One region of the Streptomyces sp. NBC_01298 genome, then DNA from elsewhere that is predicted to be linked to it. Evidence: predicted binding sites of a transcription regulator. Region 1 holds the regulator's gene; the other holds the start of a gene.
The links. Region 1 encodes HspR, which represses chaperone genes until heat shock. Its sites were predicted from a motif close to TTGAGNNNNNNNNNCTCAA; they were not measured.
Positions count from the first base shown of each region.

Region 1 (4,206 bases):
GCGACGCAGACAGCGGTAGGCGCGGACGTCCTCGTCCTCTTCCCGCACCACGACGATGGGCTGGCCGAAGAGGGTGACCTTCAGCGAGTCACCGGCGTAAGGAATGGCACTGGTCAGATCGATGAACTGCCAGCCGGAGCGGTATGCCGATGCCATTTCACGGCGGAATCCGTGGTCGTCGGGGGTCATCAGGAAACCTGCGCAGGGATGGTGTCCCAGCCGAAGTCGTTCCCGACCTTGTTCTCGACGGACGTACTGGCACTGGTGTCAGCGCTTCCCGTGTCCCCGTTGACAGCGGCGACTGCCCCAAAAATCGCGGCGACGGAGAAAACAACGGCAAGCGCCGAGCGAAGCATTCTCTTATACATGGTCGGCTTCGTCCTCACTTGATGGAATCTTCTCCCCCGCACTGACAGACGATGGCTCATTCAGGCACGTCAGTGCCACAGGGACGATGCATCATGTTCTTACATGTTCAGGACCCTGGGGGGTGGAGATTTGACGCAGAGCACAACAAACCCGACACATCACCACCCCGTCACAGAGATGTGCGCCGAGGGAACGCGGCTCTACGCAGCGGCCCTGAGCACCGGCCGCGTCGCCCGCGGTGAAGTGAAGAACGCCCCCTGCCTGCTCGAATTCGCGCTGCTGCGCCCCGACCCGGACGACGCGAACCAACTGCGCGCGGTTCCCCCGTCCGTCGCGCTCGCCCAGCGCCTCCACCCGATCGAACGCGAGATCCAGGACCGCCGGCGAACCGCCGTGGACCTCACCGACGCTTTCGAGCCGTTCCTCGCCCTCAGCGCCCGGAGCCCCGCCAACACCCACGCGATCACGGTGCTGGAGGGATTCGACCAGATCAACGCCGCCATCGACCTGGCCACCTCCGAGTGTCACACCGAGGCCCTGACCGTCCAGCCGGGTGGCGCCCGGCCGACGTTCAGCCTCAGCCAGTCCCTCGAGCGCGCCTCGCCGATGATCGACCGCGGGGTGAAGATCCGTACGCTCTACCAGCACACCGTGCGGCACAGCCAGGGCACGCTCGCCTATGTGGACAGGATCTCCACGGGCAAGGTCGAGATCCGCACACTGGAGGAGCTCATCGAGCGTCTCATGATCTTCGACCGTACCGTGGCCTTCATCCCCGCGAGCCATGATCGGCGCGTCGCCCTGGAACTGCGGCACCCGGGGCTGATCGAGTACCTCATCAAGGTCTTCGAGCAGCTGTGGCGCAGGGCCGTGCCGCTGAACGACAAGGTCACGTACACGCACAGCCCGGACGGGATCTCCGGCGTGCAGCGCTCCATCGCCCACCTCCTCATCGAGGGGCACGTCGACGAGGCCATCGCCCGGCGCCTGGGCATGAACGTGCGCACCTGCCGCGCGCACATCGCCAAACTGGCCACCGCCCTGGGCAGCGGCAGCAGGGCCCAGCTGGGCTACCTCATCGCCGAGTCCGGCATCCTGCACGACTCGGGCCCCGGGGACGCCGAGGGGCTGCCGTAGCCCCGCTGACGGCTGGGGGCGGGCCCGGGACGGGTCGCGGGCGGCTACGGCCGGCGGACACGCGCGGAGGCCCCGCCCAGACCCTTCGTGAAGGGTTCGGGCGGGGCCTCTGCGCGTGCGTGCGTGCGCCCGCTCAGCCCAGCGGCCGCTTCGGCGCCGGCCGCCAGACGACCAGGGCGCTGCCCGGCTGCGGAGCCTGGTACGGGACCAGGTCGCGCCGGTACGAGGCGTGCACCTGGGCCTCGCGCTGCTGGAGGACGGTGGCGGCGCCCTCGACGGCCGTCGAGAGCTCGGCCACGCGCTGCTGGAGCGCGGCGACCTGGTTCTCCAGTTCGATGATCCGCTTGATGCCGGCCAGGTTGATGCCCTCTTCCTGGGACAGCGCCTGCACCGTGCGGAGCAGTTCGATGTCACGGGCCGAGTAGCGCCGGCCGCGCCCGGCCGTACGGCCCGGGGAGACCAGGCCGAGGCGGTCGTACTGGCGCAGCGTTTGCGGATGGAGGCCCGAGAGCTGGGCGGCCACCGAGATCACGTAGACCGGGGTCTCATCGGTGAGCTGGTACTGGCTCCTACGGCGGCCGTCCATGTCATGCTCCCTTCGCGGACTCGAACAGCGCGGAGCGCGGGTCTTCGGACTCCGTCGCCTCGCGGTACAGCTCCATGGCCTCGCGGGCCTTGTCGTTCAGCTCGGTCGGGACCGCGACCTCCACCGTCACGAGCAGGTCGCCGCGGGTGCCGTCCTTGCGGACCGCTCCCTTGCCGCGGGCCCGCATCGTGCGGCCGCCGGGGGTGCCCGGGGGCAGCTTCAGCGTCACCGAGGGACCGTTCAAGGTCGGGACCTTGATGTCGGCTCCCAGCGCCGCCTCCGCGAAGGTCACCGGAACGGTCACCGTGAGGTTGTCGTCCTTGCGGCCGAAGACCGGGTGCGCGTCCACGTGCACGACCACGTACAGGTCACCGGCCGGGCCGCCGCGCTCGCCCGGAGCTCCCTTGCCGCGCAGCCGGATCCGCTGGGAGTCGGAGACCCCCGCCGGGATCCGGACCTGCATGGTCCGGGAGCTGCGGGCCCGCCCGCTGCCCTTGCAGATGTCGCACGGGGTCTCGGCGATGAGGCCGCGGCCCTTGCAGTCCGCGCAGGGGTCGGTCAGCGAGAAGCCGCCGCCGCTGCCGCGGGACACCTGGCCGGTGCCGACGCAGGTCGGGCACACGCGGGGCGTGCCGTTCTTGTCGCCGGTGCCCGAACAGGCCTTGCACGGGGACTGCGAGGACATCCGGAGCGGGACCGTGGCCCCGTCCACCGCCTCCGTGAAGGAGAGGGTGACCTCCGACTCGATGTCCTGGCCGCGGCGCGGCTGGGTACGGGTGCCCGGACCCGCGCCGGCGCCGCCGCGGTTGAACAGGCCGCCGAAGACGTCGCCCAGTCCGCCGCCGCCGAAGCCGCCGCCCGCGCCGCCCTGCTGCTGGCCTCCGAAGAGGTCGCCGAGGTCGAAGTTGAACGAGCCGCCGCCCCCGCCGGGACCGGGGCGGCCCCCCTGATTGAACAGCGTGCCGTTCCCGAACAGGGCGCGGGCCTCGTCGTACTCCTTGCGCTTCTTGGCGTCCCCGAGGATGTCGTTCGCCTCGGAGATCTCCTTGAAGCGCTCCTCGGCCGAGGCGTCGCCCTTGTTGGCGTCCGGGTGGAACTCGCGGGCGAGCTTCCGGTACGCCTTCTTGATCTCGGCCTCCGTGGCGTCCTTCGGGACACCGAGGACCTTGTAGTAGTCCTTCTCGACGAAGTCCTTCGTGCTCATCCCCGGTGTCCCTCCTCTCGCGCTTCTTGTCCTACGTGTCGTGCAAAGGGCGCCGCAGCGTCAGCCCTTGTCGGGGGCATCCGCGTCCTTGTCCGACGCGGACTCGCCTTCCGCCGCCTCGGACTTCGGCGCCGCGCCCGGCTGGGGCTCGGCCACCGCGACCCGCGCGGGACGGATCGTACGCTCGCCGATCCGGTACCCCGGCTGAAGGATCGCCACGCAGGTGTCCTCGGTGACGTCCGGTGCGTACGAGTGCATCAGGGCCTCGTGGATCGTCGGGTCGAAGGGCTCGCCCTCCTTGCCGAACTGCTGCAGGCCCATCTTGGCCGCGGCGGTCTCCAGCGATTCGGCCACCGACTTGAAGCCGCCGACCAGCTCGCCATGTTCCCGCGCCCGGCCGATGTCGTCCAGGGTCGGGAGGAGTTCCGTCAGGAGGGACGCGACCGCGATCTCCTTGACGGCGATCCGGTCCCGCTCCACCCGGCGGCGGTAGTTCTGGTACTCCGCCTGGAGGCGCTGGAGGTCCGCGGTGCGCTCGCCGAGCGCGGTGCGGGCCTGGTCCAGCTGGGCCAGGAGAGCCGTTTCCTGAACGCCCCGTGCTGCTGCTGCGGAGTCCCCGGCCGGGGCCGCGGCCTCCTCCTTGGAGGAAGCTGCGGCCTTCGGCTCGGCGGCGTCGTCGTCAGGCGTGCCGTCGGCGGGGACTTCGGGCTTCTCGTCGAAGCCCGGGGTCTCCTCCGACATCAGGCAGCGCCGCCCTTCGGCTTCTCGTCGTCCACGATCTCGGCGTCGACGACGTCGTCGTTGGCGTCGGCCTGGCCGGCGTCACCGGTCGGCGCGCCACCGGCGGCCTGGGCACCGGCGTCGGCGTAGATCGCCTGGCCGAGCTTCTGGCTGACGGCACCGAGCTTCT
Region 1 is NZ_CP108414.1:4,372,638-4,376,843, forward strand. It holds gene OG730_RS19735 (Rieske (2Fe-2S) protein) at 1-189, opposite strand, end outside; gene OG730_RS19740 (helix-turn-helix transcriptional regulator) at 472-1,506, shown strand; gene OG730_RS19745 (heat shock protein transcriptional repressor HspR) at 1,640-2,092, opposite strand; gene dnaJ (molecular chaperone DnaJ) at 2,094-3,296, opposite strand; gene grpE (nucleotide exchange factor GrpE) at 3,357-4,037, opposite strand; gene dnaK (molecular chaperone DnaK) at 4,037-4,206, opposite strand, start outside.

Region 2 (4,206 bases), 1.2 Mb from region 1:
GCCAGCAGCTTCTGCTTGACCCCGCCGATCGGCAGGACCCGCCCGGTCAGCGAGACCTCCCCGGTCATGGCCACGTCCGTGCGGACCTGCCGGCCCGACAGCAGCGAGGCCAGCGCCGTCGTCATCGTGATGCCCGCGCTCGGGCCGTCCTTGGGCACCGCGCCCGCCGGGAAGTGGATGTGCACGCCCCGGTCCTTCAGGTCGGCGACCGGGAGTTCCAGCTCGGCGCCGTGGGAGCGCAGGAAGCTGAGCGCGATCTGCGCCGACTCCTTCATCACGTCTCCGAGCTGGCCCGTCAGCGTGAGCCCGGCCGCGCCCGTCTCGGGATCGGCCAGCGAGGCCTCGACGAACAGGACGTCACCGCCCGCCCCGGTCACGGCGAGGCCGGTGGCCACGCCCGGTACCGCGGTGCGCCGCTCGGCCGGATCCTGCGCGGACTCCGGCACGTGGTGCGGCCGCCCGATGAGGGCCCGCAGGTCGTCGGCGCCGATCCGCAGGGGCAGCTCCCGCTCCCCCAGCTCGTGCTGGGAGGCCACCTTGCGCAGCAGCCGGGCGAGGGAACGCTCCAGGGTGCGCACGCCCGCCTCACGGGTGTACTCGCCCGCCAGCTTGCGCAGCGCGTCCTCCTCCAGGACCACTTCCTCCGCGGCCAGGCCGGCGCGCTCCAGCTGGCGGGGCAGCAGGTGGTCGCGGGCGATGACGACTTTCTCGTCCTCGGTGTAGCCGTCGAGGCGGACCAGTTCCATGCGGTCGGCGAGGGCTTCGGGGATGGACTCCAGCACGTTCGCCGTGGCGAGGAACACCACGTCGCTCAGGTCCAGCTCCACCTCCAGGTAGTGGTCCCGGAAGGTGTGGTTCTGGGCCGGGTCGAGGACTTCGAGCAGCGCCGCGGCCGGGTCGCCCCGGAAGTCGGAGCCGACCTTGTCGATCTCGTCGAGCAGGACGACCGGGTTCATGGACCCGGCTTCCTTGATCGCCCGTACGATCCGGCCGGGCAGCGCGCCCACGTACGTACGCCGGTGCCCGCGGATCTCGGCCTCGTCGCGGACTCCGCCGAGGGCCACGCGGACGAACTTGCGCCCCATGGCGTGGGCCACCGACTCCCCGAGGGAGGTCTTTCCGACGCCGGGAGGGCCTACGAGCGCCAGCACGGCCCCGCCCCTGCGCCCGCCGACGACGCCCATCCCGCGCTCGGAGCGGCGCTTGCGCACCGCCAGGTACTCGGTGATCCGGTCCTTCACGTCGCTCAGCCCGGCGTGCTCCGCGTCCAGGACGGCGCGGGCTCCCCGGATGTCGTACTCGTCCTCGGTCCGCTCGTTCCAGGGCAGTTCGAGCACGGTGTCCAGCCAGGTGCGGATCCAGGACCCCTCCGGGGACTGGTCGCTGGAGCGCTCCAGCTTGTCGACCTCCTTGAGGGCGGCTTCCCGCACCTTCTCGGGCAGGTCGGCGGCCTCGACGCGGGCCCGGTAGTCGTCGGACTCCTCGCCCTCCTGCTCCCCGCTGAGCTCGCGCAGTTCCTTGCGCACGGCGTCGAGCTGCCGCTTGAGCAGGAACTCGCGCTGGACCTTGTCGACGCCGTCCTGGACGTCCTTGGCGATGGACTCGGCGACGTCCTGCTCGGCGAGGTGGTCGCTGAGGGCCTTGACCGCGAGCTTCAGCCGCGCGATCGGGTCGGCCGTCTCCAGCAGCTCCACCTTCTGCTCGACGGTCAGGAACGGGGAGTACCCGGAGTTGTCCGCGAGGGCCCCGACCCCCTCGATCTGCTGCACCCGGTCCACGACCTGCCAGGCCCCGCGCTTCTTGAGCCAGGTCGTGGCGAGCGCCTTGTACTCCTTGACCAGCTCGGCCACGGCCCCGGGCAGCGGATCGGGGACGACCTCGTCCACCGTCTCGCCCTCGACCCAGAGCGCGGCCCCGGGGCCGGTCGTCCCGGCCCCGATGCGGATCCGGCCGCGGCCCCGGATCAGCGCCCCGGGATCCCCGTCGGACAGCCGCCCCACCTGCTCCACGGTCCCGAGCACCCCGGTGCCGGCGTACTTCCCGTCGACCCGGGGCACGAGCAGCACCTTCGGCTTGCCGTCCCCGGCGGCGGCCTGGGCCGCCTCGACGGCGCCCCGCACCTCGGCGTCGGACAGGTCCAGCGGGACGACCATCCCGGGCAGCACGACCTCGTCGTCGAGCGGCAGCACGGGCAGGGTGAGCGTTACGGACGTCGAAGCCATGATGTTCCCTCCGGCAGTGAAGTTGAGCTATGCCGACTCAATGCACGGGCGCCTCCCGATGTTCCCCAAGTGCCGTTCGCCGGGGGCGAACACTCGTCGCCCGCCGGATGTCCGCATGGCGATCGCGCCGGGCGCCGGACCCGGATGCCTCGTCATGATGGGCGCATGACGCCCAGCGACGACAAGCACGCACCCACCGATTCACCGGCGATCGCCCTGCTCAAGGAGGTGGGGGCGGAGACCACCAAGCACTCGGGCGGGACGCTCCTGACCCACCTGCTGCGCGTCGAGGCACTGGTCGCCGCCTGGGGCGGTCGGCCGGCGCTCCGCACCGCGGCACTGTGCCACGCCTTCTACGGCACCGACGGACTGCCCCTGATACTCCTGGACCTCTCCGAACGGGCCCGCCTCACCGAGGCGATCGGCACGGAGGCCGAGGAGCTCGTCTACTTCTACGCGAGCTGCGACCGCGAGGCCTCCTACCCCGGCCTCTCCGCACCGGACGAAGCGTCGGCGGTCTTCCGGGACCGGTTCACGGGCGAGGAGTTCGTTCCGTCCCCTCGGCAGCGCCGCGACTTCGCCGAACTCACGGCGGCCAACGAGCTGGACCTGGCCAAGGTGAACGCGTCCTTCCGCGAACGCAACGGCGCCGGTCTGCTCGAACTGTTCACCCGGTGGTCCCCCCTGCTGTCGGAGCCGGCCCGCCGCGATGTGACCGCCGTGCTCGGCTGACCCGCTCGGGCACCGGGGCGGGGCGCGGCTCAGGCCGCCGAGATGACGATGTCGCCCGACGAGGTCCGTACGGCCAGCCTGGCGGTCGCGGACGGGTCCCCCGGGACGGTGATCTCGCGGTCGCCGGAGCTGGTGGAGACGTCGAGGGCGTACGGAGCCGAGGGGACCTTCACCTTGGCGTCGCCCGAGCCGGTCTTCACGGCGACCGAGGCCGGCGCCTTCGCGAAGGCCAGGCGGACGTCTCCGGACTCGGAACGGGCGTCCGCGCCCGGCCCGGCGAGCCCCTCGGCGGCGATCGAGCCCGAGGAGGTACGGACCTTCAGCGGGCCGGCGATCCGGTCGGCCCGGACCGAGCCGGAGGAGGTCGTGACGTCGGCGGCGGCCACGCCCGCCACGGTGACGCTGCCACTGGAGCTCCCGGCGCGGACGGTCGCGGAGGCCGGCACCTCCAGCCGGTAGTCGACGGAGCAGCGGCCGGAGCAGTTGCCGTTCGTGAGGGTCAGGACGCCGCCGGAGATCCGCTGGGCGGGCTCGGGCACGGTGTCGCCGCGGTAGTGGACGGTGCGGCGGACGGTGACGCCCGGGCCGGTTCCGGCGACCACCTCGATGGATCCGCTGCCGGCGTCCGAGACGTCGACCGTCGTGACGGCCTCCGCGACCGTGGCATCGGCGCTCGCCGTCTTCTCGTCGCCCCCGCGCGAAACGAGGGAGAAGGAGCAGCCCGTGAGCAGCAGCCCGGCGGCGAGGGCCGCGGCGGTGTAGGTGGCGGTGGCCTTGGCCTTGTCGGTGCCGCGCGGGCGCGTCTTCGTGGTCATGGTGTCGATCGTGCCCGCGCGGCCGCCGCGGGGGCATGGTGCACGTCCCCGGATCCGGGGTGGGGTTACCCCCCGCCTCAACTCCCCGCCTCACCTACCCGCCTCACCTACCCGCCTCACCTACCCGCCACGACGGGCCTGTCCGGGGACGGCACGCCCCATTCGCTCCAGGAGCCGTCGTACACGGCGAGGTCCTGGTACCCGGCGAGTTCCGCGCCGAGGGCGAGCACGCAGGCGGTGACGCCCGATCCGCAGCTGAAGTACAGCCGTTCCCGCTCGCCCACCGCCGCCGCGAAGGCCGTACGGAGTTCCGCGGCGGGGCGCATCAGGCCGTCGGGGCGCTGGAGTTCGCCGAAGGGGAGGCTGACCGCGCCCGGCATGTGGCCGCCGCGCAGGCCCGGGCGGGGTTCGGGGGCGGCGCCGGCGAAGCGCTCGCG
Region 2 is NZ_CP108414.1:3,201,046-3,205,251, forward strand. It holds gene lon (endopeptidase La) at 1-2,222, opposite strand, end outside; gene OG730_RS14170 (DUF6817 domain-containing protein) at 2,388-2,954, shown strand; gene OG730_RS14175 (DUF4097 family beta strand repeat-containing protein) at 2,984-3,769, opposite strand; gene OG730_RS14180 (sulfurtransferase) at 3,886-4,206, opposite strand, start outside.
Region 2: the regulator HspR is predicted to act here: its motif matches at 2,245-2,263, upstream of lon (endopeptidase La).